One region of the Reyranella sp. GW821-FHT14A01 genome, then DNA from elsewhere that is predicted to be linked to it. Evidence: predicted binding sites of a transcription regulator. Region 1 holds the regulator's gene; each other region holds the start of a gene.
The links. The regulator PhoB, encoded in region 1, activates phosphate uptake and scavenging genes when phosphate is short. The targets are predictions, from matches to a motif close to TGTCATNNANCTGTCAT.
Positions count from the first base shown of each region.

Region 2: ugpB (sn-glycerol-3-phosphate ABC transporter substrate-binding protein UgpB) is a predicted target of PhoB. The motif match lies at 5,223-5,239, and genes of this name have one in related genera.
Region 3: AC1ROX_RS20420 (BtaA family protein) is a predicted target of PhoB. The motif match lies at 7,312-7,328, and genes of this name have one in related genera.

Region 1 is NZ_JBXAPM010000012.1:30,185-40,538, forward strand. Features, by position in the region: gene AC1ROX_RS21240 (UbiH/UbiF/VisC/COQ6 family ubiquinone biosynthesis hydroxylase) at 1-24, shown strand, start outside; gene AC1ROX_RS21245 (GNAT family N-acetyltransferase) at 51-524, shown strand; gene AC1ROX_RS21250 (CobW family GTP-binding protein) at 599-1,576, shown strand; gene AC1ROX_RS21255 (WD40 repeat domain-containing protein) at 1,581-2,624, shown strand; gene AC1ROX_RS21260 (Bcr/CflA family multidrug efflux MFS transporter) at 2,629-3,834, opposite strand; gene AC1ROX_RS21265 (HesA/MoeB/ThiF family protein) at 3,888-4,676, shown strand; gene AC1ROX_RS21270 (DsrE family protein) at 4,673-5,062, shown strand; gene AC1ROX_RS21275 (adenosine kinase) at 5,079-6,056, shown strand; gene AC1ROX_RS21280 (AmpG family muropeptide MFS transporter) at 6,053-7,348, shown strand; gene phoB (phosphate regulon transcriptional regulator PhoB) at 7,569-8,261, opposite strand; gene phoU (phosphate signaling complex protein PhoU) at 8,312-9,022, opposite strand; gene pstB (phosphate ABC transporter ATP-binding protein PstB) at 9,055-9,879, opposite strand; gene pstA (phosphate ABC transporter permease PstA) at 9,885-10,354, opposite strand, start outside.
Region 2 is NZ_JBXAPM010000002.1:329,892-340,245, reverse strand. Features, by position in the region: gene can (carbonate dehydratase) at 1-82, opposite strand, end outside; gene AC1ROX_RS05440 (fumarylacetoacetate hydrolase family protein) at 94-861, opposite strand; gene AC1ROX_RS05435 (sn-glycerol-3-phosphate import ATP-binding protein UgpC) at 858-1,949, opposite strand; gene ugpE (sn-glycerol-3-phosphate ABC transporter permease UgpE) at 1,955-2,803, opposite strand; gene ugpA (sn-glycerol-3-phosphate ABC transporter permease UgpA) at 2,803-3,684, opposite strand; gene ugpB (sn-glycerol-3-phosphate ABC transporter substrate-binding protein UgpB) at 3,832-5,151, opposite strand; gene AC1ROX_RS05415 (glycerophosphodiester phosphodiesterase family protein) at 5,283-5,975, opposite strand; gene AC1ROX_RS05410 (SDR family oxidoreductase) at 6,028-6,792, shown strand; gene AC1ROX_RS05405 (sodium:proton antiporter) at 6,792-8,213, shown strand; gene AC1ROX_RS05400 (TonB family protein) at 8,374-9,474, shown strand; gene AC1ROX_RS05395 (ABC transporter substrate-binding protein) at 9,487-10,354, opposite strand, start outside.
Region 3 is NZ_JBXAPM010000011.1:146,093-156,446, forward strand. Features, by position in the region: gene purD (phosphoribosylamine--glycine ligase) at 1-2, shown strand, start outside; gene AC1ROX_RS20390 (MBL fold metallo-hydrolase) at 61-1,188, shown strand; gene queA (tRNA preQ1(34) S-adenosylmethionine ribosyltransferase-isomerase QueA) at 1,209-2,252, shown strand; gene tgt (tRNA guanosine(34) transglycosylase Tgt) at 2,249-3,385, shown strand; gene pncA (bifunctional nicotinamidase/pyrazinamidase) at 3,389-3,997, shown strand; gene pcaF (3-oxoadipyl-CoA thiolase) at 4,038-5,240, opposite strand; gene AC1ROX_RS20415 (class I SAM-dependent methyltransferase) at 5,360-6,034, opposite strand; gene AC1ROX_RS20420 (BtaA family protein) at 6,031-7,260, opposite strand; gene AC1ROX_RS20425 (methylated-DNA--[protein]-cysteine S-methyltransferase) at 7,419-7,970, shown strand; gene AC1ROX_RS20430 (DNA-3-methyladenine glycosylase family protein) at 7,967-8,599, shown strand; gene AC1ROX_RS20435 (hypothetical protein) at 8,671-10,354, shown strand, end outside.

The DNA.
Region 1 (10,354 bases):
CTGATCAGGGGCGAACGGCCCTGACTCTTGCCATCAAGGCGTTGGAGACGGTGCGACTTCGGCTGCGCCCGCGCACGCTGGAAGATCTCGAAGAGATCATGGCGATGGACACGGATCCCCTAGTGCGGCGCTACTTCACCGGCCCGTTCGATCCCGTCGCGCATCGGGCCGACATTCAGTCCAACATCCACAACGGCCCAAAGCCTGGTGAATGGCGCTGGGTGATCGAATGGCTGGGCCGGCCCGGATTCCTCGGCCAATGCGGCGTACGGGCCTCACACCTTCCCGGCGTGAGCGAACTCAGTTGGCGGCTGGTGCCATCGGCATGGGGCCAGGGGATCGCCAGCGAAGCCGGCGCCGCGATGATTGGCTATTTGCGCGGCGAGGCCGGCATTGGGCCGCTCGCGGCCTTGATCCATCCCGACAATGCCGCTTCGCTGGCGGTGGCGCGCAAGCTTGGACTGAGACCAGCGGGCGAAACCATCGCCTGGAATGCCCGCCAGATCATCTATCGGCTGGATTGACCGGCTGACGGGCCCCGGCTGGACTCCGGCCCCTTGCCACCCTATCTCAGGGGCCAATTTTCAAGGACCTTCACATGGCCAGCCCTCAGACATCGGCGCAAGTGCCCGTCACCGTGCTCACCGGCTATCTCGGCGCCGGCAAGACCACGCTTCTCAACCGGATCCTGAGCGAGCAGCACGGCAAGAAATACGCCGTCATCGTGAATGAATTCGGCGAGCTGGGCATCGACAACGACCTCGTGGTGAATGCCGACGAGGAAGTGTTCGAGATGAACAACGGCTGCATCTGCTGCACCGTGCGCGGCGACCTGATCCGCATCATCGAAGGGCTGATGAAGCGCAAGGACAAGTTCGACGGCATCCTGGTCGAGACGACCGGCCTCGCCGATCCCGGCCCCGTCGCGCAGACCTTCTTCACCGACGACGACGTCAAGGCCAAGACGCGCCTCGACGCCATCGTCACGGTCATCGACGCCAAGCACTTCTTCGGCCAGCTCGAGCAGGGCAGCGAGGCCGAGCAGCAGGTGGCCTTCGCCGACGTGATCCTGCTCAACAAGACCGACCTGGTGAGCCCCGACGAGCTCAAGAAGGTCGAGGACAAGATCCGTGGCATCAACCGCTACGCCCGCATCTTCCACACGCAGAAGAGCCAGATCGAGCTCGATGCGATCCTCGACAAGGGCGCGTTCGACCTCGGCCGCATCCTCGAGTTCGAGCCCGACTTCCTGCACAGCGGCCACGACCATCATCACGAGGACGAGGTCAGGAGCCTGTCGATCACCGCCGACCGGCCGGTCGATCCCGACAAGTTCCAGAAGTGGATGGGCGCGCTGCTGCAGATCAAGGGCGCCGACATCTTCCGCAGCAAGGGCATCCTCGCCATCGACGGCGCGCCGCGCCGCTACGTCTACCAGGGCGTCCACATGATGATGGACAGCGCCTGGGGCACGCTCTGGAAGGATGGCGACAAGCGGTCGAGCAAGCTGGTCTTCATCGGCCGCAACCTCGACGGCGACAACCTGCAGCGCGGCTTCGAAGAGTGCCTGAAGTAACACCGTGAAGATCGATCTCGCCAACCCGGCCTGGCAGCAGACCCTGCCGCCGGCCCGTTCCGTCGCGACCGACGCACCCGTCGCCGCCTGCGCCTTCAACAAGGACGGCACGACCGTCGCCTTCGCGCTGGGCGACGGCCAGGTCCGTCTCCTGCCCGCCGACATCGCGGCGCCGGCGCCCGACGCGGCGCCACCCGTTCACAACGGCGTCGTGCTGTCGCTGGTCGGCGATCCAACAAGCGATGGCTTCGTGAGCGGCGGCGACGATGGACGTGTGCTGCGCATCGCCGCCGACGGTTCGGCGACGGAGCTGCTGGCGCAGAAGGGCAAGTGGATCGAGCATCTCGTCGCCCACAAGACCGGCGCGGTCGCCGCCTCTTCGGCCAGGAACATGTTCCTGTTGCGCGACGGCGAGGTCCGCGAATTCGGCCCGCACCCGAGCACGGTGGCGGGTCTCGACTTCAGCAAGGACGGCAGCCGGGTCGCCTGCGCGCATTACGGCGGCATCACGGTGTGGAGCCTGAGCAAGGAAGTCGTTCTGCCGCCGCGCCGCTTCGCCTGGCAGGGCAGCCACGTGGCGTTGCGCTGGAGCACCGACGGCAAGTTCATCGCGACGGGCACGCAGGAAAACGACATCCATGTCTGGCGCGTGGCGCAGGCCACCGACATGCGCATGCAGGGCTATCCCGCCAAGGTGAAGTCGCTGTCGTGGACCGCCGACGCGCGCTTCCTCTACACCTCCTCGCAGCCGGTCTTCACGGCCTGGCCCTTCTCCGGCAAGGGCCCCGAAGGCAAACCGCCGCTGCAGTTCGGCGACGAGGGCGCCGGCCTCATGACGGTGGTCGCCGCTCATCCTTCCGCCGAGTTCGTGGCCGGCGGCTACGATTCGGGTGAACTCCAGCTCGGCGACATCAGGACCAGGCGCTCGGTCGTGCTGAAGATGGCCGATGGCGCGGCGATCACCTGCCTCGCCTGGTCGCCGGATGGTTTCAAGCTGGCCGTCGGCAACGACCGCGGCGATCTCCTGACGATCGATTTGCGGCGCTAACTCGTCAGCCCCGCCGCACCAGCGCGCGGTGGGAAACGAGGCAGAGGATGCCGGCGATGCCCATCGCGGTCGTCATCGGCGCGATGGTGCCGTCGAAGGTCTGGCCGACGATGGCGCCGAAGATCGCGCCGGCGCCGAACGTCATGACGCCCATCAGCGACGACGCCGTGCCCGCCATGTGCGGGTAACGTTGCATCGCCATCGCCGTCGAATTGGGCGCGATCAGGCTCAGCGTCGCGATCTGGAAGACCAGGCAGACCAGGAAGGGCCACAGGCCGATCGTGCCGTAGCGCGCCTCGATCCAGCCCATGACCATCGCCGCCGCGCCGGACACCGCCGGCACGATCACCGCGAAGCGCAGGATGCGCCCGGCTCCGAGGAGGCGCACGAACCGCGCATTGAGCAGGCTGCCGATGGTCATGAAGACCACCATGCCGCCGAACACCACGCCGTAGAAGCGGGGCGAGATCCCGTAGCGCTCGATGAAGACGAACGGCGACCCCGAGATGTATGAGAACAGGGCGGCGAACATGAAGGACGAGGTCAGGGCGTAGCCGATGAAGGTGCGCGTGGTCAGCAGCTCGCCGAACCGCTTCAGGATCTGGGTGAAGACCAGCGGCTGGCGATACTCCGGCTTCAGCGTCTCGGGCAGGTGGAACCAGGCGACGACGAAGGCGATCACGCCGGCGGACGCCAGCACCCAGAAGATGGTGCGCCAGCCGGCAAACCACATCACCTGGCCACCGATCACCGGCGCCAGCATCGGCGCGATCGAGGTGCAGGCCATCATGAGCGACATGGCGCGCGCGGCGTGATCCTTTTCGGCAAGGTCGCGGACCATCGTGCGCGCCAGCACGACGCCACCGCAGGCGGCGAGGCCCTGCAGGAAACGAAGGGCGATGAGATGGCCTGCCTCCGCGGCAAACGCACAACCGATGCTCGCCAGCATGTAGATCACCAGGCCGATCAGGATGACCGGGCGGCGGCCGAACCGGTCGCCCGCCGGGCCATAGAAGACCTGGCCCACGCCGAAGGCGATCATGAAGGCCGACAAGGTGAGCTGAATGTCGCCGACCGAGGATCGGAGATCGACTGCGATCACCGGCAGGGCCGGCAGGTACATGTCGATCGAAAGCGGGGTGAAGGCCGACAGCAGCGCGAGCACCGCGAGGAGGAGCGGCGTCAGCGTCGGACGAGTTGTGGTGTTCATTGCGCGATGGCTCTACAGGCATCCATGGCATCTCACCATGCTATAAGCGGACCATGACATCGCTGCCTGACCTGTCGGAAACGCAGATCCGCCGCTACGCGCGACATATCGTGCTGGCGGAGATTGGCGGCATCGGCCAGTCGCGGCTGATCGCGGCGAAGGTCCTGGTGGTCGGCGCCGGCGGCCTCGGCGCACCCCTCCTGCAGTATCTCGCGGCGGCCGGAATCGGCACCTTGGGCGTGATCGACCACGACACGGTCGATCTTTCCAACCTGCAGCGCCAGGTGATTCACCGCACGTCCGACGTGGGCGTTTCCAAGGTCGAAAGCGCACGGCGCGCGCTGCATGACATCAATCCCGAAGTGCAGGTGCAGGCGCATGACGAGCGCCTCACGGCGGAGAATGCCGACCGCATCCTCGCCGCCTACGACATCGTGGCCGACGGCAGCGACAACTTCGCCACGCGCTACCTGCTGAACGATTCCTGCTTCCGCCTGCGCAAGACGCTGGTCGCTGCGGCCATCCTGCGCTTCGACGGCCAGATCTCGACCTACAAGGCCTGGCAGGGCGCGGGCCATCCCTGCCTGCGCTGCCTGTTTCCCGAGGCCCCTTCGGAAGAGGCCGTGCCGAGCTGCGCGCAGGCCGGCGTCCTGGGGGCGCTGGCCGGCACGCTGGGCACGCTGCAGGCCACCGAGGTGGTGAAGGAGATCCTGGGGGTCGGCCGCTCGCTCTCGGGCTCGCTCCTGATGTACGACGCGCTCAATGCCTCGTTCGAGACGCTGGCGGTCACCAAGCGACCCGATTGCCCGACCTGCGGCACCTCTGCGGGAGCAGGCGCATGAGCGAAGGCGGCGTCTCCGTCATCCTGCGCTCCGACGATTACGAGAGCGCCCATTACGGCCTGGCGCTCGCGGCGGCCGCGCTGGCCGTCAACAAGCCAGCCGTTCTGTTCTTCACCATGGGCGGCATCCGCGCCCTGCAGGGCCCGCCCCCGCCCCTTCGCGACTGGGATCGCGACGCGGCAAACCGGGCGCGCGGCGTCGGCGACTTCGAGACCTTGCTGCAAGCCTGTATCGAGCTTGGCGCGCGCGTGATCGTGTGCGAAATGGGCCTGCGGTCGCTCGACATCGATCGTGCGAGCCTGCGGGCCGACGTCCCGTTCACGGTCGCCGGCATCGTGACCTTGCTGGAAGAGACCAAGCCGGGCATGCACCTGGTATCACTGTGATCCTGTGGGAGACTTCATGACATCCGTGCCCTTCGACGTGCTGGGAATCGGCAACGCCATCGTCGACGTCATCTCGCGCTCCGACGAAGCCTTCCTCGGCAAGCATGGCCTGGTGAAGGGCAGCATGATGCTGATCGACGAAGCCCGTGCCGAGCAACTCTACGAGGGCATGGGTCCCGGTGTCGAAGTATCGGGCGGCTCCTGCGGCAACACGATGGCCGGCATCGCCTCGTTCGGCGGCAAGGGCGCCTATATCGGCAAGGTGCGCAACGACCAGCTGGGCAAGGTCTTCGGCCACGACCTCAAGGCGACCGGCGTGTCCTTCGCCACGCCGGCTGCGACCGAGGGTCCGGCGACGGCGCGCTGCCTGATCCTGGTGACGCCCGACGCCCAGCGCACCATGAATACCTATCTCGGCGCCTGCACGGGCCTCGGGCCGGCCGACATCGACACCAAGCTCGTCGCCTCCGCGCAGGTCACCTATGTCGAAGGCTATCTCTGGGATGCGCCGGCTGCCAAGCAGGCGGTGCTCAAGGCCTTCGACGCCGCCCGCGCCGCCGGCCGCAAGGTCTCGATCACGCTCTCGGATTCCTTCTGCGTCCATCGCTATCGCGACGAGTTCCGCGACCTGATCCGCGACAAGGTCGACATCCTGTTCGGCAACGAGGCCGAGATCAAAGCGCTCTACGAGGTCGAGACCTTCGAGGAAGCGCTCGCGGCCACACGCAAGGAGGCGAAGATCGCCGCCCTCACGCGCAGCGAGAAGGGCTCGGTCGTGATCAAGGGCAGCGAGACCTATGAAGTCCCGGCGGCTCCCGTCTCGAAGGTCGTCGACACGACCGGCGCCGGCGATCTCTACGCCGCGGGCTTCCTGTTCGGCTTCACCCATGGCAAGTCGCTGGCCGAATGCGCGCGGCTGGGCGGCATCGCCGCGGCCGAGGTCATCTCCCATGTCGGCGCGCGGCCCGAGCAGGCGCTGAAGGCGCTGATTTGAGCCTGGGCCAGAGCAGCCAGTCGACCTGGGGTCGCTGGCTCAAGGCGGCCGAGGTCTATCGCGACCGCCGCCAGCTCATCATCCTGCTGATGGGCTTCTCCAGCGGCATGCCTCTGCTGCTGACGCTTTCAGTGCTGACCTACTGGATGGCCAAGGTCGGCGTCGATCTCACGACGATTGGATTTTTCGCCCTCGTCGGCACGCCTTACGCCTTCAAGTTCGCGTGGGCGCCACTCGTCGACCAGATGCCGCTGCCGGTGCTCGACCGCCTGCTCGGCCGCCGGCGAAGCTGGATGCTCCTGGCCCAGGTCGGCATCTTCCTGTCGACGCTCGGCATGGCCTTCAGCGATCCGGTCAACGCGCCTTGGACCACCGCCTTGGCTGCCGTGGCCGTCGCCTTCTTCTCCGCAACCCAGGACATCGCGGTCGACGCCTATCGCATCGAGATCCTGAACGACGACGAACAGGGCGCCGGCTCGGCAACGACCCAGCTCGGTTATCGGATTGCGCTCTGGATCGTCGATGCCATGGCGCTGCTGTTGCCCAGCTTCCTGCCCTGGTCGACCGTGCTCAGCCTGATCGCCGTGCTGATTCTCGTCGGCGTTGCCACGACGCTCTTTGCCGAGGAACCCAAGGCGCTGCGCCCGCGTCTCCACTCGGCCAATGCCTGGATCAAGGAAGCGGTCATCCGGCCGTTCGCCGAGTTCCTCGCCTATCGCGGCTGGGTGATCATCCTGTTGTTTGCGCTGCTCTACAAATACGGCGATGCGCTGGGCGGCACGATGGCACGGCCGTTCTACAATGCGCTGGGCTTCACCGGCCCGGAGATATTCGGAGTCACCAAGAGCTTCGGCGTTGCGGCAACCATCCTGGGCGGACTGATCGGTGGCGTCATGGTGGCGCGCTACGGCCTGTTCAAGTCGCTGCTCGTCGCCGGCATCCTGCAAGCGGTGACAAATCTCCTGTTCTCCTGGCAGGCCCAGGTCGGCCACGATCTCTTCGTCCTCACCATCGCGATCAGCGCCGACAATTTCACCGGCGCGTTGGGCGGCGTCGCCTTCATCGGCTACCTGTCGAGCCTCTGCACCACCGGCATGGCGGGCACTCAATATGCCTTGCTGACTTCGTTGATGGCGTTCGGCCGCACCACCCTGTCGGCGGGCGGCGGCTGGATGGCGGCAGAAACCGGCTGGACCACGTTCTGGATGCTGACCACGCTGCTGGCGATCCCGGGCCTGATGTTGCTGCTCTGGCTCTGGCGATCGGCACAAAAAGAAACCCCTCCTTCCTGACGGAAGGAGGGGTCAGTAAATCGGCTGCGGGTATCGTGCCCGAGCCGGGGGAACCGGCCCATTCCGGAAGCGGGGCGTGGGATGCCGGCCGGGAATGGGCGCACCCTTCCTAGGGGCTCGAGGCTACGGAACCATGACTGATAATGTGGAAAACCCAGCGGCCCTGTGGGCCAATTCCCCTGCCTTCAGGCAAGGGGAAACGGCAGAAGAGGGGCGGGGGTCAGCTCGGCGTCGAGTCGAGCGCGTAGCCGGCGGCGCGGACGGTGCGGATCACGTCGGCGTGGCTCTCGCCGTTCAGCGCGATGCGCAGGCGGCGGATGTGGACGTCGACGGTGCGGGCCTCGACATAGACGTCCTTGCCCCACACCGAATCGAGGAGCTGCTCGCGCGAGAAGACGCGACCGGGATGCTCCATGAAATGGCGCAGCAGGCGGAACTCGGTGGGGCCGAGATGGAGCGGCTTGCCGCCGCGCGTCACGCGATGCGCCACCAGGTCCATGACGATGTCGGCATAGGACAGCGCCTCGTCGGCCAGCGCCGGGCGGATGCGCCGCAGGACGGCGCGGATGCGCGCCACCAGCTCGGTGGGCGAGAAGGGCTTGGGCACGTAGTCGTCGGCGCCGGCGTCGAGGCCGCGCACGCGATCGCCCTCCTCGCCGCGCGCCGTCAGCATGATGATCGGCACGTTGGCGGTCGACGTCTGGCGGCGCAGCTGGCGGCAGACCTCGATGCCCGACATCAGGGGCAGCATCCAGTCGAGCAGGATGAGGTCGGGAACGTCCTCCTGCACCGAGCGCAGCGCCTCCTCGCCGTCATAGGCGACGGCGACCTTGAAGCCCGACTGTTCGAGATTGTAGCGCAGCAGCTCGACCAGAGCCGTTTCGTCCTCGACGATCAGCACCTGCGGCTTCATCGATGAGGTCTGTGCGTCGCGACGCGAAGGACTGGTAGCCACAACCATACTCACGGCGTTTCACTCGCTGCATACATTGCCGCGCTGCCCTTGGGACGGGCCTCGTCGAAGCCGTGGCCGGTCGTGCGGAAGCTCACCAGCTCGGCGATGTTGGTGACGTGGTCGCCGGCGCGCTCGATGTTCTTGGCCATGAACATGAGGTGCGTGCACGCGGTGATCGTGCGCGGATCCTCCATCATGTAGGTGAGCAGCTCGCGGAACAGGCCGGTGTAGACCTGGTCGATCTCCTCGTCGCGCTCCCACACGTCGTGGGCCTTGACCACGTCGCCATTGGCGAAGGCGTCGAGCACGTCCTTGAGCGCGGCCCGTACCAGACGGCCAAGCCGTTCGATGCCGTTCACCGCCGAGACCGGCGCATTGCCCTGGCTCAGCACGATGGTGCGCTTGGCGGTGTTCTTGGCGTAGTCGGCGATGCGCTCGAGCGCCGCCGCGATCTTGATCGACGAGAGTATGACACGCAGGTCGACCGCCATCGGCTGGCGCAGGGCCAGGAGCCGTACGGTCTGTTCCTGCACCGCCACATCGAGCGCGTCGACACGGGCATCGTCGATGATCACCTTCTCGGCGATCTCCGAGTCGCGCTCGCGCAGGGCCCGCAGCGATTGCGCGAGCTGGCTCTCGGCCAGGCCGCCCATCTCGCTGATCGTGGCGCTCAGCCGTTCCAGCTCCTCGTCGAAGCGCTTCAGGGTATGCTCGGGCATGATCTGTCCCTTCTTCTCTTTGTCGTGCCGGCTCAGCCGAAGCGGCCGGTGATGTAGGCCTGGGTGCGCTTGTCGGTCGGGGTGGTGAACAGCGTGGCCGTTGCACCGAACTCGACCAGTTCGCCCAGGTACATGAAGGCGGTGAAGTCGGAAACGCGGGCGGCCTGCTGCATGTTGTGCGTCACGATGACGATCGTGTAGTCCTGCTTCAGCTCGTCGATCAGTTCCTCGATCTTCGCCGTCGAGATCGGATCGAGCGCCGAGCACGGCTCGTCGAACAGGATGACTTCGGGCTTCACCGCCACGGTGCGGGCGATGCAAAGACGCTGCTGCTGGCCGCCCGACAGGCTGAGGCCGCTGGCGTTCAGCTTGTCCTTGACCTCGTCCCACAGGGCGCCGCGACGCAGGGCATGCTCGACCCGGCCGTCGAGTTCCGACTTGGGCAGGTTCTCGTAGAGGCGGACGCCGAAGGCGATGTTCTCGTAGATCGACATCGGAAACGGCGTCGGCTTCTGGAACACCATGCCGATGCGGGCGCGCAGCAGGTTGATATCCTGGCCTTCGCGCAGGAGATTGTCGCCGTCGAACATCACGTCGCCGGTGGCCTTCTGGCCTGGGTAGAGGTCGTACATGCGGTTCAGGATGCGCAGCAGGGTCGACTTGCCGCAGCCCGACGGTCCGATGAACGCCGTCGCCTTGTTGGCGTAGAGCGACATGGTGATGCCCTTGAGCGCCCGGCTGTCGCCGTAGAAGAACTCGAGGTTCTTGATCGAGATCTTGGGCGTGAGCTTCGAGACGTCGAGCTTGGCGTGGGTGGCGACGGGAACGGCGACGCTGGGGCCGTCCGTGGATTGCATGGACATTAGGACTTCCTCGCAGAGGTGAGCGAACGGGCCAGGACGCTGAGTCCCAGAACGGTGACAGTGATCAGGAGCGCGCCGGTCCAGGCGAGCTTCTGCCATTCGGCATAGGGCGACAGGGCGAACTGGAAGATGACCACCGGCAGGCTGGGCATCGGCGCGCTCATGTTCATGCTGAAGAACTGGTTGTTCAGCGCGGTGAACAGGAGCGGCGCGGTCTCGCCGCTGATACGGGCGATGGCCAGGAGGATGCCGGTGACGATGCCCGCCTGCGCCGCACGATAGGCGATGCGGACGATCATGTGGGCCCGCGGCAGGCCGATCGAGGCGGCCGCCTCGCGCAGCGTATCGGGCACCAGCGTGAGCATGTCCTCGGTCGTGCGGACGACAACCGGGATGACGATCACCGCCAGCGCAACGGCGCCCGCCCATCCCGAGAAGTGACCCATCGGCGCCACCAGGATCTCGTAGA
Region 2 (10,354 bases), on a different contig from region 1:
TCTGCTCCTCGATGCGCTTCGCCCAAGCGCGGTTGTTGTCGAATAGTCCCTCGAGGAAGGATTGCTCTTCTGTCTCGGACATGGTCGAGCCCCTCAGCCGTATTGGTTGCGCAGCGTGCCGATGCCGTCGATGGCGATCTCGACCACGGTGCCGGCCTTCATCGGCAGCACGCCCAGCGAGGTGCCGCAGGCGATGATGTCACCCGGCACCAAGGTCATGTCCTGCGAGATGCGGCTGACCAGTTCGGCCGGCGGGAAGATCATGTCGTCGACCCGGTAGTTCTGACGCTCGCGGCCGTTGACCAGGGTGCGCACCGTGAGCGACGCCGGATCGAGGCCGGTTGCGACGACCGGCCCGAACACGCCGAAGCCGTCGAAGTTCTTGGCCCGTGTCCATTGCGCGAAGCTCGGGTCGCGCTGCAGCAGTTCCATCGCCGTGACGTCGTTCACGCAGGTGTAGCCCAGGATATGGTCGGCGGCGTCTTCGACCGAGACACCGGAGCAGGTCTTGCCTATCACGATGCCCAGCTCGCCCTCGTAGGCGACGCGGCCGTCATAGGATTTCGGCACCGGAATCGGCTGGCCGTGCGCGGCGAAGCTGTTCGGCGCCTTCAGGAAGGTGAGCGGCTCGGCCGGGATCGCCCAGCCGTTCTTCTCGGCGGCGGCGCGGAAATTGTTCCACAGCGCCACCATCTTGGTGGGCTCGGTCGGCGTCAGCCAGCGTGCGTCGACAGCCGCGACGACCTCGCCCGTCGCCGGGCCGGGATCGAAGATCGTGCCTTCGTGGAGGCGGATCTGTTCGCCGTCCAGGATGCCGACGCGCGGACGCCCGGCCTGTTCGATACGGGCGAGGCGTGTCATGCGGCGTCGGGGATGCGCTTGCCGGTCTGCGAATCGAACAGATGGAGATGTCCGGGATCGGCCTTGAAGCGGAGCTTTTCGCCGGGCCTGGCCAGGACATGGCCTCCCTGGCGGACGGTGACCAGCTCGCGCGCCTCGCCGAAGCGGCCGTGAAGCAGCGTGTCGGCGCCCAGCGGCTCGGCCAGTTCGATCTCGAATTCCAGCGCGCCGTCGGCGGCCGGATGCAGATGCTCGGGCCGGATGCCGACGGCAACCGGCGTTCCGGGAGCCGCCGTGGTGGCGAGGCCGATCGGCAGGGTGACGCGCACGGCGCCGGTGCCGGCCAGCTCGACAGCGCGGCTGCCCTCGCAGACCTTGCCCGCCAGGAAGTTCATCGCCGGCGAGCCGATGAAGCCCGCGACGAAGACCGAGGCCGGCCGCTCGTAGACGTCCATGGGCGTGCCGATCTGGTCGGCGACACCGGCATTCATGACGATCAGCCGGTCGGCCAGGGTCATCGCCTCGACCTGGTCGTGGGTCACGTAGATCGAGGTGACGTCGAGCTCGCGCTGCAGGCGCTTGATCTCGAGCCGCATCTGCACGCGCAGCTTGGCGTCGAGGTTGGACAGCGGCTCGTCGAACAGGAACACCGCCGGCTCGCGCACGATGGCGCGGCCCATGGCCACCCTCTGGCGCTGGCCGCCCGAGAGCTGTCGCGGCCTTCTCTGCAGGAAGGTGCCCAGTTCGAGGATCTTGGCGGCCTTCTGGACGCGCACGTCGATCTCGGCCTTGGACAGGCCGCGGATCTTGAGCCCGTAGGCCATGTTCTCGTAGACGCTGAAATGCGGATAGAGCGCGTAGTTCTGGAACACCATCGCGATGTCGCGATCCTTGGGCTCCAGCTCGTTGACCACACGGTCGCCGATCGCGATCGTTCCGCCGGTGATGCGCTCCAGCCCCGCCACCATGCGCAGCAGGGTCGACTTGCCGCAGCCCGAGGGTCCGACGATGACGATGAACTCGCCGTCGGCGATCTCGATGTCGACGCCGTGGATGACCTCGAGCTTCTCGTAGCTCTTCTTGACGCCGCGCAGGTGGACTTGCGCCATGACCGTTATTTCTCCGTCTCGACGAGTCCGCGCACGAACTGGCGCTGCATGAACACCACGACCAGGACCGGCGGCAGCATGGCGAGCATCGCCATCGCCATCAGCAGGTTCCAGCTCGGCACCCCATCGACCACGTTGGCCTGGCGCGAGACCGTCATGACGACGGTGTAGAAGCTTTCCTTGGTCGTGATCAGCAGCGGCCAGAGATACTGGTTCCAGCCGTAGATGAACTGGATCACGAACAGCGCCGCGATCGAGGTCCGGCTCATCGGCAACAGGATGTCCCAGAAGAAGCGCATCGGCGAGGCACCATCGACTCGCGCCGCCTCGGTGAGCTCGTCGGGCACGCTCAGGAAGAACTGCCGGAACAGGAAGGTCGCCGTCGCCGAGGCGATCAGCGGGATGATGAGGCCGGCATAGGAATCGAGCATGCCCAGCGACGCGACGACGCCGTAGGTCGGCACGATGCGCACTTCGACGGGCAGCATCAGCGTGACGAAGATCGCCCAGAAGAAGGTCATGCGGAACGGGAAGCGGAAGTAGACGATGGCAAAGGCCGCGATGATCGAGATCGCGATCTTCCCGATGGTGATGCCCAGCGCCATGATCAGGCTGTTGGTCAGCGTCATCGCGACGGGCGTGTTGCCGACCCTGCCATAACCCTCGGTCAGCACCTTCGCATAGTTCTCGAACAGGTACGGGCCGGGCAGCACCGGGATCGGCGACTGCAGCATGGTCTGCTGGTCGTGCGTCGAGGCGACGAAGGTCATCCACACCGGGAAGGCGATGATGATCACGCCCACGAGCACGACGAAGTGGCTCAGGAAGGTGAGCCAGGGGCGGTTCTCGACCATCAGTAGTGCACCCGGCGCTCGATGAAGCGGAACTGCACGAAGGTCAGCAGGATCACCACCAGCATCAGGATCACCGACTGGGCCGAGGAGCCGCCGAGGTCCTGGCCGCGGAAGCCATCATTGTAGACCTTGAACACCAGGATCTCGGTCGACTTGGCGGGACCGCCCTTGGTCAGCGCATCGACGACGCCGAAGGTGCCGAAGAAGGCGTAGATGATATTGACCACCAGCAGGAAGAAACCGGTGGGCGAGAGCAGCGGGAAGATGATGTCCCAGAAGCGCCGGCCGGGCCCCGCGCCGTCGATGGCGGCGGCCTCGATCAGCGACTTCGGGATCGACTGCAGGCCGGCCAGGAAGAACAGGAAATTGTAGCTGATCTGGTTCCAGACGGCGGCGATCACGACCAGCAGCAGCGCCTGGTTGCCGTTGGTCACATAGTTGAACTCGATGCCGATGCCCTGGAGCATCCAGGCGACGATGCCGACCGACGGGTTGAACAGGAAGCCCCACAGCACGCCGGCCACGGCGGGCGCGACCGCATAGGGCCAGACGAGGAACATCTTGTAGGCGGTGGCGCCGCGGATCACGCGGTCCGCCATCACCGCCAGCAGCAGCGACAGGCCGAGGCCGAGCGATGCGACCAGCGCGCTGAACACGAGGGTGAGCCGCGCCGAGGCGTAGTAGCCCGAGTCCTGGAAGAGATGGAGGAAGTTGTCGAGGTAGACGAACTTGGTGTTGCCGCCGAACGCGTCCTCGACCAGCACCGACTGGTAGATCGCCTGGCCCGACGGCCAGAAGAAGAACACCAGCGTGATGACGATCTGCGGCGCCACCAGAAGATAGGGCAGCCAACGCTCGTTGAAGGTGACGCGTTTTTCCATCGAGCTAGCCTGTAGCCCTCCCCCTCCCGGCCTCCCCCGTGTGACGGGGGAGGGGATTTGAAAGGCTAGCCTTCCTCTTCTCTGCCTCCCCCGTCAAACGGGGGAGGTGGTCCGAAGGACCGGAGGGGGAAAGCAACGGCAAGGGTCTTACTTGTTGGCCGCTTCGAAGCGCTTGATCTGCTCGTTGCCCGCCTTCACGGCGTCGTCGAGCGCGGTCTTCGCGTCCTTCTTGCCCGACCACACCGCCTCGAGCTCGCTGTCGACGATGTCGCGGATCTGCACGAAGTTGCCGATGCGAAGGCCCTTCGAGTTGCCCGTCGGCGGATTGAGCGTCAGCTCCTCGACGGCGACCTCGCGGCCCGGAAACTTCTTGTAGAAGCCTTCCTTGTCGGTCGCTTCGGCAGCGGCCGTCGTGATCGGCACGTAGCCCGTCTCCTGGTGCCACTTGGCCTGCACCGGGGTGCTGGCGAGGTAGGTCATGAACTTGGCGACGCCCTTGTACTCGGCCGCCGGACGGCCCTGCAGCACCCACAGGGTGGCGCCGCCGATGATCGAGTTCTGCGGCTTGGGCGCGACGTCGGGCGAGTAGGGCATCATGGCGATGCCGAACTTCTCCGAACCGCCGAGCGCCTTGTCGATGCCCGCGGCCGAACCGGACGAGGCAACGTGGAAGGCGCAGTCGCCGGCGGTGAACAGCGCCGTCGACTTACCCTCGCGGCCGCCATAGACGAAGGTTTTGTCCTTGCCCCAGTCGGCCAGCATCTGGATGAACTTCACGCGCGGGGCGTCGTTGAATTTCAGCTCGATGTCGGTGCCGCCAAGGCCGTTCTCCTTGGTCGCATACGGCAGGTTGTGCCAGGCGCCGTAGTTCTCGATCATCGTCCAGGTCTGCCACTGCGGGGTGAAGCCGCACTTGGCGCCGGCTGCGACGGCCTTCTTGGCCATCTCACCCAGCTCCGGCCAGGTCTTCGGCGGCTTGTTCGGATCGAGGCCCGCCTTCTGCAGCAGCTCCTTGTTCCAGTAGAGCACCGGCGTCGAGGAGTTGAACGGCATCGACAGCAGCTTGCCGTCGGTCGTCGAGTAGTAGCCGTAGACCGGGCCGATAAAGGCCTTGGGATCGAACGGCTCCTTGGCATCGGCCATGAGCTGGTAGACCGGATAGACGGCGCCCTTGGCGGCCATCATGTTCGCGGTGCCGACCTCGAAGACCTGCACGATGTGCGGGGCCTGCTTGGCGCGGAAGGCCGCGATCGCGGCGGTCAGGGTCTCCGGATAGGAGCCCTTGTAGACCGGGTTCACCTTGTACTCGGTCTGGGACTTGTTGAAGCCCTCGGCCAGCGCATTGACCGTGTCACCCAGGTTGCCGCCCATCGCGTGCCAGAACTGAATTTCGGTCTGAGCGAACGCGGTCGACGCGCTCGCAAGAACCGCCGCGGCCGCGACGGAAGAGAGCAGAATCCGTGTCATATCGAACAAACCTCCCAGAAAAATCCCCGGCGATGTATCGGCGGGCCGCAAGACTGTGATGTGTCTCTTTTATTGCGGTCTGATGACAGTCCACCAACACTTCGCAGCGAATGCAACCCCAAAGGACAAGATTAGGTGAGGGCGGCCAGAATCACGTCCGGCGCATCAGTGATGATGCAATGGACCCCCATGCCGACCAGCGCCCGGGCCACGTCGCCGTCGTTGATCGTATAGACGCTGAGCGTCAAGCCGGCCCTGCGGATCTCGACCGCGCGGACGGCCGTCAGGCGCTTGCCGTTGGTGTTGAGGCCGGCGGCCGACACCGCCTCGGCCCGCACCTGCCAGTCGTCCTTCAGCTCGTCGATCAGCAGCGCCCGCGCGAATTCCGGCGCGGCCTCGCGAGCAGCGGCAAGCGACGCATCCTTGAAGCTCGACAGGAGCGGCGCCGGCAATTTGGCCGGCCACAGCCGCCGCAAGAAGTCGACGGTGATCCTCGCGGTCTCGGCCTCGCGGCCCTCGCATGGCTTGATCTCGACGTTGCAGCCCAGGCCCAGCTCGCCGAAACAGGCGATCGCCTGCTCGAAGGTCGGTACCGACGGCGGCAGCTCGGACGCGCGCAGCTCGGACGCCAGCCGGTCGACGCCGGTCGTCCGCTTCAGCGACGAATCGTGCATGACGATGGGCACGCCGTCCGCCGTCAGCTTGACGTCGATCTCGACCCAGGTGGCGCCGCGCCGATGAGCCTCGCGAAAGGACTCCAGCGTGTTTTCCGGCGCGTAGGCCATGGCGCCGCGATGACCGATGACGTTAGGCAGTTGCAGCATGAACGAATCCGAAGCTAACTCGGTGCGTCGCAATAGCCGAATGCCCCGATCCATGTCGACCTTTCCCGATAAATTCCGCCTCGACGGGCGCACCGCGCTGATCACCGGCTCCGCCCGCGGCCTCGGCTGGGAGATGGCCAAGGGCCTGGCCGAAGCCGGCGCCCGCGTCCTGCTGCACAGCCGCTCCCACGAGCGGCTGGCGCCGCGTCTGGCCGAACTGCGGGCGGCGGGACGGGCGACGGACGGCGTGGTGTTCGAGATGGCCGACCGCACGGCCATGGGCCTCGCCATCGACCGTGCCGGCCCGATCGACATCCTGATCCACAATGTCGGCGAGCGTGACCGCCGCCCCTTCGCCGAGATCGAATCCCACGATTTCGCGCGGCTGATCGATACCGACCTGTCGGCCGGGCAGGCGCTGATCCGGCTGGTGATGCCGGGCATGGTCGAGCGCGGCTGGGGACGGCTGATCCTCGTCACCTCGATCGCCGCCACGCATGCCGCGCCCGGCGCCTCCTCTTACATCGCGGCCAAGGCCGGCCTGGCCGCCCTCACCCGCGCGCTGGCGGCAGAATTCGGCACCACCGGCGTCACCTCCAACGCGATCTCGCCCGGATTCTTCGCGACCGAGACCAACCAGTCCCTGATTGCCTCGCCGGCCGGCGAGAGGTTGCGGCTGCGCTGCCCGGCCAGGCGCTGGGCCGATCCCTCGGAGATCGCCGGCGCCGCGATCTTCCTGGCTTCCCCGGCAGCGAGCTACGTCAATGGACATACGCTCACCGTCGATGGCGGCGTCACCGCAACCTACATGGGCTGATGAAGATCAAAACTCTTCTGGCGAGCGCCCTGGCGCTTGGCGTCGCGCTGCCCGCCTTTGCGGCCAGCCCCGATGCACCGGCGATCGACGGACGGCACCTCAGCCTCCTCTGGATGATCCCGTTCGTCGGCATCCTGCTGTCGATTGCGATCATGCCGCTCGCCGCGCCGCACTTTTGGCATCACCATTTCGGCAAGGTGTCGGCAGTCTGGGCGGCGCTGGTGGTCGTGCCTTTCGCCGCAATCTACGGCGTGCCGACCGCGATCTACGAAATCATCCACCTCCTGCTGCTCGATTACATCCCCTTCATCGTACTGCTGCTGGCGCTGTTCACGGTGACCGGCGGCATCCACATCAAGGGCAACCTGCACGGGTCGCCGTCTATGAACACGGCGATCCTGGCGATCGGCACGGTGCTGGCGGGCTGGATGGGCACGACCGGCGCCTCGATGCTGCTGATCCGGCCGATCATCCGCGCCAACGACGACCGGCGGCACAAGATCCATGTCTTTGTCTTCTTCATCTTCCTGGTGTCGAACATCGGCGGCGCCCTGACGCCGCTTGGCGATCCGCCGCTCTTCCTGGGCTTCCTGAAGGGCGTCAGCTTCTTCTGGACGACACAGCACCTGTTCGCCGAGATGCTGGTCTGCGCGATCGTGCTGCTGGCGCTCTTCTACGCCATCGACAGCTACTGGTACCGCAAGGAAGGACGAAAGACGCCCGATCCCACGCCGGAAACACCTGTTCGCATCGAGGGCGGCGTCAACATCATCCTGCTGGCGGCCATCGTCGGCGCGGTCCTGGCGAGCGGCACGTGGAATCCCGGCGTCCATTTCACCGTCTTCCACGTGACGCTCGAGTTGCAGAACGTCCTGCGCGACCTGGCGCTGGTGGTCCTCTGCTTCCTGTCGCTGCGCCTCACCTCCCGCGGGTCGCGCGCCGCCAACGGCTTCAGCTGGGGGCCGATGGCCGAGGTCGCCAAGCTGTTCGCCGGCATCTTCATCACCATCGCGCCGGCGCTGGCCATCCTCAAGGCCGGCAAGGAAGGCGCCCTGGCGCCGCTGGTCGCGCTGGTGACGGGCCCTGACGGCCAGCCCGACGACATCTGGTATTTCTGGCTGACCGGCATCCTGTCGAGCTTCCTCGACAATGCGCCGACCTATCTCGTCTTCTTCAACCTGGCCGGCGGCGACGCCAACCTGTTGATGGGGACGCTCGCCGGCACCCTGGCGGCGATCTCCTGCGGTGCCGTGTTCATGGGCGCCAATTCCTATATCGGCAACGCGCCCAACTTCATGGTCAAGGCGGTGGTCGAGGAGGCGGGCATCCGCATGCCGAGCTTCTTCGGCTACATGGCCTGGTCGTGCGGCATCCTCGTGCCGTTGTTCGTCCTGCTGACCCTCCTGTTCTTCATCCCGTAATTTCGCCCATGTTTCCAACGAAGTAGCGGACAAGAAACCGCAGAGGACGCGCGCGCTTTTCCTCTACACTGGCCAAGCGTCCCGATCCTAGGCACACCCAGGCCCGCCCCTCTCGTACCGAGGACACCGAGCATCGAGGCGAAATCCTGTAGAACGACCCGTGGCCCACGCCGTAAGCGCCTTCTCCTACCGTTCCGACCGCATGTCGCCCTTCGCACTGGCGATGGCGATCCTGCTGCATGCGCTGGTCGCGGCGGCGCTGTGGTGGCTGTCGCAGCAGAAGCCGGCGGTGCCCGCGGAAGAGGACGTGATCAACGTCTCGTTCGAGCAGCCCAAACCACCGGAGCCGCCGCCACCCGAACCGCCGCCGCAGGCGCCCGCGGCCCAGCCGAAGCAGGTCCCGCTTCCCCAGACGCTGCCGCCGATGAATCTCGGCGTGCGCCCGCCGGCCCCCACCACGGCAGACAGGCCGACCCAGGTGCCGCCGACCGACCAGGTGTCGAAGGCGCCCCCGGCGCCCCCGCCGCCGCCCGAGAGCAAGGAAGAGCCGACCTTCGAGCCGGAAGTCGCGGCGGCGGCGCCGACGCCACCGGTCGAGACGCGCGTCGAGCCGCCCCCTGCGCCTGCGCGCGTTCCGGCGCCCACGCCAACACCAGCCGAGAAGCCAGCGCCCGAGCCACCGACGGAGCTGGGCCTCAAGAACGCGCCGACGCCTCCGCCTCCGCCGCCGCCCACGCAACAGGCAGCACCGGCACCGCAGCCGCTCCCCAAGCCGCCCGAGCCTGCTCCGACGCCAAAGCCCATGCCGCAGCAGCAGGCGCTCGCGGCGCCGCCGCGGCCGACGCCGCCCGCGCCGAAGCCCGAGCTGAAGCCCTCACCGCTCTCGACGATACCCTCGACGCGGCCGCCTTCCAGCTCCGGCGCCGAACCGCCATCGCAACATCGCTTCGTCAATCCGGCGGATGCCTACGCGCGCGCCAAGGTCGCGGACAATTATCTCGCCCAGATCCTGCGCAGGATCGTGGGCTACACATACCAGCCGAAGACCGACAAGCGGCAAGGTGTGACGGTGGTGCGGATCGTCATTGCGCGCGACGGCAGGCTACTTGCCGCCACCATCGTCAGTTCGAGCGGCGAGCCGGAATTCGACGCCGGCGTCCTGGCCGGCGTGCGGGCCGGTGCGCCCTACACGCCGCTGCCGGCGAACATCCCGGGCCCCAGCGCGCCGTTCGACCTGCCGCTCTGGTCGGTCAGACGCTGAGGAAGACGCCGCTCAGTTCTTCTTGCTGATATTCCAGGTCATGGCCACCGGACCGGGCAGCCATCCTTCCAGCCGGTCCTTGCGGTAGGCGCCGAAGGCCTTGTACTGGCCGATCGGCACGTAGACGCCCTGGTCCATCACGCGGTCGGAGATCGCGAGGCCGATCTCCTTGCGCTTGGCCGGATCGCCTTCCTTCAAGAAGGCGGTGCGCAGCGTCTCGATCTCCGGATCGCACGGCCAGCCGAACCACGCCTTGTCGCAGGTCGCGGCGGCGAAGTTGCTGGTGCCGGGATTGTCGACGTCGATCGTGATGTTGGTGGTGAAGAAGACGTTCCAGCCGCCCTGGGCCGGCGGCTCCTTGCGGGCGCGCCGCGAGATCACGGTCTGCCAGTCCATCGCCAGCACGTTGACCTTGAAGCCGGCGCGCTCGAGCTGCTGCTTGGCGACCGGCTGGAACTGGTTGGACGAGGCGAGATCGGTCTGGTGCAGCATCGTGATCGGCGTGCCGTCGTAGCCCGACTCCTTCAGGAGCGCCCGCGCCTTCTCGAGGTTGGGCTTGATCAGGAAGTCGCCATACTCCTTGCCGTAGGGTGCGCCGCAGATGAACGGCGCGTTGCACAGCTTGTAGATCTCGGGCTCGCCATACTGCGCCCGCAGCAGGTCCTCCTGGGCCAGCGCATACATCGCCGCCTGCCGCGCCTTCGGATTGTTGAACGGCGGTTGCAGGTGGTTGAAGCGCATCAGCGCCTGCGACCCCAGCGCGTTCCAGCCGTAGAGTTCGACATTCTTTGCGGCCCGCAGCAGCGGGAAGAGATCGGGCGGCGGCGTTTCGATCAGGTCGATCTCGCCCGCGATCAGCGCATTGGCCGCCGTGTTGGGA
Region 3 (10,354 bases), on a different contig from region 1:
AAAGCTGGCATGCGCCCGCCCCCGGAGACGGCGGCGGGAGAATCATTTAGTTTCAAACCCATGCCCGACGCCCTCTCCGAGTCCCAGCGCCTGCTGGCGCAGCTTCGCTTTCCCTGTGGTGACGTGCCGGAGCCCGGCGACATCAAGAACGTCGCCCCCGGCATCCATTGGCTGCGCATGCCGCTGCCCTTCCAGCTCAACCACATCAACCTGTGGCTGATCGAAGAGGAAAACGGCTGGACGATCGTCGACACCGGCATTAATTCGCAGGACACGCGAACCCTCTGGGAAAAGATCTTCGTCGAGAAGCTCCAGGGCAAGCCGGTGGTGCGCGTGATCGGCACGCATCTCCATCCCGACCATATCGGCCTCGCGGGCTGGCTATGCGAGCGCTGGAACGCGCCGCTCTACATGACGCTGGGCGAGTACATGAGCGCGCAGGCCGCGCGCAACGATTTCGTCGAGAGCGAGGAGACCCGCGCCGCGCACGTCGCGCGCAACGGCGTGCCGCCCGACCGCATCGCCAACTTCCATCGCCACAAGGGCGGCTACGCCAAGGGCGTGGTGCCGCTGCCCACCGCCTTCCGCCGCATGATCCATGCGCACCCGATCACCATCGGCGGCCATCGCTGGGACGTCATCGTCGGCCGAGGCCATGCGCCCGAGCATGCCTCGCTGTGGTGCCCCGAGCTCAACGTGATGATCGCGGGCGACCAGGTGCTGCCCAAGATCAGCACCAATGTCGGCGTGTGGCCCAACGAGCCGCTGGCCGATGCGCTCACCTGGTTCCTCGACGGCTTCTCGCGTTTCCGCCGCCTGCCGGCCGACGCGCTGGTCCTGCCGAGCCACGGCTTCCCCTTCATCGGCCTGCATACGCGCCTCGACCAGCTCGTGGCCCATCACGATGCGCGCCTCAACGAGATGGAGATCGCGATTGCCGGCATGGGCGCCAAAGGCGCGACCGGCTGGGACATGGTGCCGATCCTGTTCCCGCGCCATCTCGACAACAACCAGATCGTCTTCGCCTTCGGCGAGACGCTGGCGCACCTGCATTGTCTCGAGACCCGTGCGCGCGTGAAGCGAGTCGTGATCGACGGCGTGCATCGTTTCGTGGCCCTTGCCGACCTGCATGCCCAGCCGCCCGCCGACGATTCGGACGGCGTGGTCATGGACATCGGCCAGACGTGATGAAGGCTACCCTCCTCTAAATGCGCGTCGACCTTTTCGATTTCGAGCTGCCGGACGATCTGATCGCCCAGCGGCCTGTCTCTCCGCGCGACTCCGCGCGCCTGCTCGACGTCACGGGCGAAGCGCTGCATGACCGCACGGTGCGTTCGCTGCCGGGCCTGCTGCGGCGCGGCGACCTGCTCGTCTTCAACGACACCAAGGTGATCCCCGCGCGCCTCAAGGGAACTCGCCCGGGCAACGGCTTGCGCCAGGACGTTGCCGTCGAGGCGCTACTGATCCGCGATCTCGGCGACCGTCGCTGGCGGTCCTTCATGCGGCCCGGGAAGCGGTTGCGGCCCGGCGACAGGCTGGTCTTCAGGGACCTCGGCGCCACAGTCGAATCGAAGGACGAAGACGGCTCGCTGGTGCTGGAATTCGACCAGGAGGGTCACGCCTTTCTCACACTGCTTGAACAGGAAGGCGCGGTACCCCTCCCTCCCTATATTCGTGGCGGCACCGCCGACGCGCAGGACCGGAAGGACTATCAGACGCTGTTTGCCAAGCACGACGGCTCCGTCGCCGCCCCCACGGCCGGCCTGCATTTCACGCCGGAGCTGATGGCAGCGCTTGCCGACAGCGGCATCACGACGGCGGGCGTCACCCTGCATGTCGGCGCGGGTACCTTCCAGCCGGTGCGGGTCGACGACACCGACGCGCACACGATGCACGCCGAATGGGGCGAAGTCTCCGCCGCCACCGCGCGCGCGGTCGAGGCGACGCGCATCCTGGGCGGCAGGGTCGTGTCGATCGGCACGACCTCGTTGCGGCTGCTCGAATCGGTGGCGCGTCTCCACGATGGCGCGATCAAGCCGTGGAGCGGCGAGACCGACATCTTCATCACGCCGGGCTTCCAGTTCCGGGCGGTCGACCTGCTGCTGACCAATTTCCACCTGCCGCGCTCGACCCTGTTCATGCTGGTCTCGGCCTTCGCCGGACTGGAGCGCATGAAGCAGGCCTATGCCCATGCCATAGAGAAGCGTTACCGCTTCTATTCCTACGGCGATTGTTGTCTGTTGCGCCGATGAGCCTTTCCTACGAATTGCTGGGTACCGACGGCGCGGCCCGCCGCGGCCGGATTTCGACCGCCCACGGCACGATCGAGACGCCGGCCTTCATGCCGGTCGGCACGGCGGGCACGGTGAAGGCGATGCTGCCGCAGTCGGTCGCGGAGACCGGTGCCGAGATCGTGCTGGGCAACACCTTCCACCTGATGCTGCGGCCGGGCGCGGAGCGCGTGGCGGCGCTGGGCGGCCTGCACACGTTCATGAACTGGCCGGGCCCGATCCTGACGGATTCCGGCGGCTTCCAGGTGATGTCGCTCAAGGAGCTGCGCAAGCTCGATCCCGATGGCGTGACTTTCCGATCGCCGAAGGACGGCTCGCAGCATCGCCTGACGCCCGAAAGCTCGATCGAGATCCAGCGTCTGCTCGATGCCGACATCACCATGTCGTTCGACGAATGCACGAGCTGGCCGGTCGAGGAACCTGAGGCCGCCTTCTCGATGCGGCTGTCCATGAAGTGGGCCGCGCGCGGCCGCACGGCCTTCGCCGAGCGCCCGGGCTACGGCCTGTTCGGCATCGTGCAGGGCAGCACCTACCCGGCCCTGCGCGAAGAGAGCGCCAGGGCGCTGATCGACATCGGCTTCGACGGGTACGCGGTCGGCGGCCTCGCCGTCGGCGAGGGCCAGGAACTGATGTTCTCGACGCTCGACTACACCGTGCCGATGCTGCCGGCCGACCGGCCGCGCTACCTGATGGGCGTCGGCCGTCCCGGCGACATCGTGGGCGCGGTGAAGCGCGGCATCGACATGTTCGACTGCGTGATGCCGACTCGTTCGGGCCGCACGGCACAGGCCTTCACGCGGCGCGGCGAACTCAACATGCGCAACGCCCGCCATCGCGACGATCCGCGGCCGATCGACGAGCACTGCGCCTGCCCCGCCTGCAAGCATCACAGCCGCGCCTACCTGCATCACCTCATCCGCGCCGACGAGATCCTCGGCGCGATGCTGCTGACCTGGCACAATCTTCATTATTATCAGGACGTGATGCGCGGCCTGCGCGGCGCCATCGAAAGCAAGACCCTGGACTCCTGGATCGCGTCGTTCGAAAGCGACCAGGCGCGGGGCGACATCCCGCCGATAGAGAACGGAGCGTAACGGATGCCGAACGAGGCGTTGATCGTGGTCGATATGCAGAACGATTTCTGCGAGGGCGGTGCGCTGGCCGTTGCCGGCGCCAACGCCATCGTCCCGCTGGTCAATCGCCTGATCGGCCGCCACGACCATGTCGTGCTGACGCAGGACTGGCACCCGCCCGGCCATGCATCGTTCGCCAGCTCCTGGCAGGACGCGGAGCCCTTCTCCACCGTGCGCTTTCCTTACGGCGACCAGGTCCTGTGGCCGGACCATTGCGTGCAGGGTACGCCGGGCGCCGCCTTCCATCCCGAGCTGGAGATCACCAAGGCGCAGATGATCGTGCGCAAGGGTTTCCACAGCGGTATCGATTCCTATTCGGCGTTCCGCGAGAACGACCGCATGACCCGCACCGGCCTCGACGGCTACCTGAAGGCGCGCGGCTTCACCCGGCTGATCTTCTGCGGCCTGGCGCTCGACTACTGCGTCGCCTGGTCGGCCATCGACGCGCGGCAGGCGGGCTTCGACGTCGCCGTCGTGGTCGAGGCGACCGCCGCCATCGACCTCGACGATAGCCGCAAACGCATGATGAGCGACATGCGCCGCGCGGGGATCAATTTGAACGCGACAGCCTGAGCGCTGCGCCTTCGCGCAGCGCTCTTAAGAAAAGACAGGCTTAAACGCGCTCCAGCGCCAAGGCGATTCCCTGGCCGACGCCGATGCACATGGTGGCGAGCGCGCGCTTGCCGCCGGTGGCCTCGAGCTGGTTGAGAGCGGTGATCATCAGGCGGCCGCCCGAGGCGCCCAGCGGATGGCCGAGCGCGATCGCGCCGCCATTCGGGTTCACGTTCTCGGCGTCGTCGCTCAGGCCCAGCTGGCGCAGCACGGCCAGCGCCTGGGCGGCAAACGCCTCGTTGAGCTCGATCGTGTCGAAGTCGCCGATGGTCATGCCGAGCTTGGCCAGCAGCTTCTGCGTCGCCGGCACCGGGCCGATGCCCATGACGCGCGGCGGCACGCCGGCCGACACGGTGCCCAGGATGCGGGCGCGCGGCGTCAGGCCGTTGGCCCTGGCGGCGGCTTCCGAGGCGATGATCATGGCGCAGGCGCCATCGTTCAGGCCCGACGAGTTGCCGGCCGTCACCGAACCACCGTCGCGGAAGGCGGCCGAGAGCTTGGAGAGCGTTTCCATCGTGGTGTCGCCGCGCGGATGCTCGTCCTTCTCGACGACGATCTCGGTCTTGCCCTTCTTCACGCTGACCTTGATGATTTCCTTCTCGAAGAAGCCGCGATCCTGGGCGGCCTTGCAGCGGCGCTGGCTACGATAGGCGAAGGCGTCCTGGTCGGTGCGGCTGATCTGATGCTCGGTCGCGACGTTCTCGGCGGTCTGGCCCATCGGGTCGACGCCATAGGCCGCCTTCATGCGCGGATTGACGAAGCGCCAGCCCAGCACCGTGTCCTCGAGCTTCATCGAGCGATCAAAGGCACCCTCGGGCTTGCCCATCACGTAGGGCGAGCGGGTCATGCCCTCGACGCCGCCGGCGATCATCAGGTCGGCCTCGCCGAGCTTCACGGCACGGGCAGCATGGCCCGCCGCCTCGAGGCCCGAACCGCAGAGACGGTTCACGGTGGCGCCCGCCACCTCGACCGGCAGGCCGGCGAGAAGCCCCGCCATGCGCGCGACGTTGCGGTTGTCCTCGCCGGCCTGGTTCACGCAGCCATAGATCACGTCGTCGACCGAGCCCCAGTCGACATTGGCGTTGCGCTGCATCAGCGCCTTGATCGGATGGGCGGCGAGATCGTCGACCCTCATGGCGCCCAGGCCACCATTGTAGCGGCCGACGGGGGTGCGGATCGCATCGCAAATGAACGCTTCGGTCATCTTGGGTACTCCCAACTCAGGCAATCGTTCCTGTCGGGTTAGCACCGGCTGCGGGCGGTTGCCAATGGGGCCCCAATGCCCCTGGGGCAGGGGCGCCATGTCTTTGGAGGTATGGCGGATCAGGCTGCGCGGCGGCAGACGGCGTACTGGGCGTAGCCGCGATGCGGCCGCTCGAAGGTGCGGACGTCGATGTCCGCGGGAAGCCGCGCCAGGGCGGCCTCCAGCGCGTCGCGTGGCGTCACATGGAACATCGTCAGCCACTGGCGCAAGCCGCCGCGGAACCAGCGCGGCAGCCGCTCCTGGCCGCCGAAATCGACGAGATGCAGTTCGCCGCCCGGCTGCAGCCAGACGGCGGCCTGGGCGAGCGCCCTCTCCCAGTCCGGGATCATCGACAGCGTGTAGGAGAAGAAGATGCGGGAGAAGCCCGGCACCCCGAACAGCAGCGCCGGATCGAAGTGCGTGGCGTCGGCATGGGCCAGCCGCACGCGGTTACCCAGCCCTTCCCGCTCGACGCGGCGGCGCGCCGTGTCGAGCATCTCCAGCGACAGGTCGATCCCGTACAGCGGCGCGGCGGGATGGCGATGCGCGACCGCGATCAGGTTGCGCGCGGTGCCGCAGCCGATCTCCAGCACGCGGCCGCCCGGCGGCGGCGCGAGTCCCTCGATCAGCCGGTCGCGGCCGAGGAGATAGTATTTGCGGCTGAGATCGTAGATGTGGCGCTGGCGGCGATAGATCCCGTCCAACAGGCCGGCATGATTGCCCGCGGACGCGCTTTCGCCGGAGATTCCCGTCACGGCTTCAGCACGTAGAGATGGAAGCCGCCGTAGATCGCCGACCGGTCGCGCGCGGTGAAGGCGAGCGAAGCGTCGGCCTCGTAGTGCCACTGGTCCAGCAGTTCCGGCGCCACGCGGCCGGGCAACAGCGAAGGCTCGGCGGCCGTGCGGAAGATCACGCGGGCGCCCGGCTTCGCGGTGCGCGTGATCTCGCTCCACAGCGCGTTGAGCTGCGCGTCGGTCATCCAGTCCTGCGCGTCGAGCAGCACATAGCGATCGCGCGAGCCCGCGGGACAGGAGGCGAGATACTCGGTCACCGAGCGGTTCATCACCTCGACCCGCTCGGCGCCGCGCTTCACCGCGGCAAAGTTCTCTTGCCGCAGATAGGGCGGCAACGGCCCGCTGGCGTCGCGTGCATAGCCACGTCCGAAGGCCTGCCAGGCGAAGTAGTTGTCGGACAGGCTGAAGCCGCAGGCCAGCCGCTCGACCCGGTCGCGCAGCACCGCGCCCATGTCGCGGCCCCCGGCCAGCGCTTCATACTGTGCCGGTGGGATGCCGAGCCCGTAGAGCGAGAGGCGGCTCGACGTGGCCCAGCGCACGGCCGGCTTGTCGAACAGCGGCGCCAGCACCGTATCGAAGAAGCGCTGCTGCTCCTCGATCGTGCGCGCGGCGAGAAGCTTGGTGAAGTCGACGCCGTAGGCGCGGGCGGCGACATGCGCCACGCCGATGAAGCGGCCGAGCACGCCGTGGCGATAGGCGTTCTTCGCAAAGATCGAGATGCGGCGGCGGCCGCCGCGGTGCAGGCTGCGGCCTTCCCAATAGGCCCGGCTCTCGGCATCGAGATGCGGCTTGATCTCGCGATCGTAGGCGCGGGGATTGGCGCCCGAGTCGGCAGCGCCGAAGAAGCGGTAGTAGTCCGACCAGGACGGCAGCTTCTGGGCCGCCGTCAGCTTCAGCCGGTTCAGGGCCACATGGGCGCGGCTGAGATCGACGGCGGTGATGCGCGCGGGATCGGCGGTGAGATAGGACAGGATGTTGCAGCCGCCGGACGCGATGGCCACGACATGACAATCAGGCGTCAGCGCCATCGCCTCGAGATCAACCTCGGGATCTTCCCAGATCTGGGCGTAGACGAGGCCACGGAACAGCCGCTCGAACAGCTTTTCCAGCATCCCTTCCCGGGACATGACCTTATGGCGGCGCACCGCCTGCTTCAGGAGCGAATTGCTCTCAGCCCGCGGATGGATCAACCAACGACTCCGGCTCAAACCTTGACCGTCTGAAACTATCCACGGTTGGTGCCAGTTTGATGACGACTGACACAATCGCTTGCGCAACTTGTCCCCCGGTCAGGCTTCATCCGGTGACTTGACGGGATGACAGGTTAGGTAGAAAGGTTGAGCCCATGAGCGCCCAAGGTTTTGCCCTGTTCGACACGCCGATCGGTACCTGCGCCATCGCCTGGAGCGGGCACGGCATCGCGGGCCTGCAGCTTCCCGAGCCGAATCCGGCCGCCACGCGCGCCCGCGTGAAGCGGCGCTGGCCGGGCGTCGTCGAGGCGGAATCCGTGCCGGCCGGTGTGCAACGCGCGCTGGACAGAGTGCAGGCCCTGCTGGCCGGTGACGCGGTCGACCTCGCCGACATCCCTCTCGACCTCGAAACGGCCCCCGAATTCCATCGCAAGGTCTATGAGGTGGCGCGGACCATCCCGCCCGGTCGCACCATGACCTATGGCGAGATCGCCAAGCGCCTCGGCGTGCCGCACGAATCGCGCGAGGTCGGCCAGGCATTGGGCAAGAACCCGATCGCCATCATCGTGCCCTGCCATCGCGTGCTGGGCGCCGACGGCAAGATGGGCGGCTTCTCGGCCAATGGCGGCGTCTCGACCAAGCGGCGCATGCTGGAGATCGAGGGCGCGCCTGAGGTCGGCGCCGGTCCCCTCTTCGCGGCCCGATGACGGGATTTCCCTTCAAGCCCGCGAAGGCCGTCGCACATCTCAAGGCGGCCGATCCGGCGCTGGCCGCGATCATCGAAACGGTCGGCCCGTTCCGCATGCAGCTCAAGGTCTCGCGCAGCCTGTTCGGCTCGCTGGCCGAAGCCATCGTCTATCAGCAGCTCTCCAACAAGGCAGCGGCCACGATCTACGGCCGGGTCGAGGCGCTCTATCCGCGCGCGACCGACGGCTTCACGCCGCGCCACATCCTGAAGACGCCGGACGAACATCTGCGCGGCTGCGGCCTGTCGCGTGCCAAGGTGCTGGCCGTGCAGGACCTTGCGCGCCGCGTCGACAACGGCGAGCTGCCGACGCTCGATGCGGCGCACACGATCGCCGACGCCGAGCTGATCGAGCGCCTGGTGAAGGTCCGCGGCATCGGCCGGTGGAGCGCCGAGATGTTCCTGATGTTTCGCCTGGGTCGCCCCGACATCCTGCCGCTCGACGACTACAGCCTGCGCAAGGCCTATGCGAAGGCGTTCAGGAAGCGCGCGCTGCCGTCGCCGAAAGCGTTGGAGAAAGCCGGCGAGAAGTGGCGCCCCTATCGCACCGTCGCAAGCTGGTATCTGTGGCGCGCGCTGGACCTGCCCTGAAGCGGACACACGCGCAGGCAAGTGTAGTATCGTTCTCCGATGCCGCAACTTGACCGCGCAGCTCCTCTCCGATGATTCCGCTAAATCCAAGACGCTTTGTCTTCGGCCTTCTTGGCCTGCTGTCGATCAATGCGTTCGGCAATACCGCTTCGGCACAGGATCCGGCGGTCGTCCTGCCCGCACTGAGGACGCTCGAGGCAGCGGTCCGCGAGACCGGCCGTGAAACCGGTGATGCGCGGAACCAGGCCAATCAGCTCAGTGCGCTGGCGAGCGCCTACGCTTCGGCGGGCGACAACCCCAGCGCCATTCGCGCGCTGAAGGACGCCGAAACCGAGCGGCTGGCATCGACCCGCGATGCGATCGAGAAGAGGGTCGCCCTGAGCTATTTGTCCTACAGCTACAACAAGTATGGCGACACGGCTTCCGTCCTGCGCCTGGCATCGCAGGATCCGACGGCCTATTGGGCGATTCCCGCGCTGGTGCGCGCTCACGGTAGGGATCGGTTGCTGAGCGAATTGATACAGCCGCAGTCTGTCGTGCCCGAGACCACGCGCGACGCCCTCGCGGCCTTCATCGAGGGCATATTCGAGCGCGACGGTCTGGACGCGGCGATGCAAGCCGCCGACCAACTGCCCAAGATGGTGGCTACCGCCAAGCAAGAAGCCGAGGCAGCAGCGAAGCCTCATAAGGGGCTGGCGGCAATGCTCATGGAACAGGCCTGGCCGATAGCGCCATCATTCGTGTTGGCGACTCTCCTGCAGGCCGGTGTCGCCGTCGACCGCGTCGGCGGGGTCGTGACTTGGGCGCAGCGAGCGAACTGGATCGGACGCGACGCATTCGATCGCGGAATCGCGCTCGCCGTGGAGCGCCTCGAAGAGCAAGGCAATGAAAGCGGTTTCGAAGCGCTTGCGGCTCTGGTCAAGAACGACAAGACGCGCGCGTCGATGCTGGGCTTCACCGCGTTGCGACGTCTCGCGCGCGGGCACGTGGAGAGCGGCGTTCGGGCCGCAGAACTCTTCGTGGCCGACGACACTATGCTGAAGGAAGGATCGAACCTGCCCGCCGGCGATTTCGGCCTTTGCACGAACAAGCGCCGCCCGGGCTTCAGGCTCGACCGCTACTACCAGTACACGTCGCCCGACGATTTCTGCAGCTTCACGCGCACCGATATGGTGACCCTGGCGCTCGGCGGCGCGCTTGCGCGGGCGCACCAGGACGGGTTGGCCAAAGTGATCCTCGACTATTCTTTCCGGCTCGGCCGCGGCCGTGAATCGACCGATCCCCCGCGCGGCACGAGACCCTGCCCGCCCGCATTTCCGACGTACACGCTTTCGGAACATTACATGAAGGCCGGCGCGAAGCAGGCGACGCTCGACTATGTCGAGTATCTTGCCTATTCGTGCCCGATCGAGGGAGGAACGGCCCTGCAGATCGGCCGGATGCTGGCCCTGCTCGATGCACCGTCCTCGGTCTATCGGCTGCTGCAGGCAAAAGCCTTTACCTCGCCCGACGCCGAACAGAGCCTGCGGCTCGGCCTTGCCACGGCATTGACCGAAACGGGCCGCGCCGACGAGTTGGCCGCGCTCCTGCCGACCCTGAAGGATCCAACGGTCGCGCTCTATCAAATACATCTGCACCTTCCCGATCCGGGAAGGGCCGCGACGCGCGACAGGATCGCGGCGGCCCTCAAGGTCGCGTTCCCCCTGCTGCAGGAAACCTACCTCACCGCCGACAAGCCCGAGCATGTCCATGAGC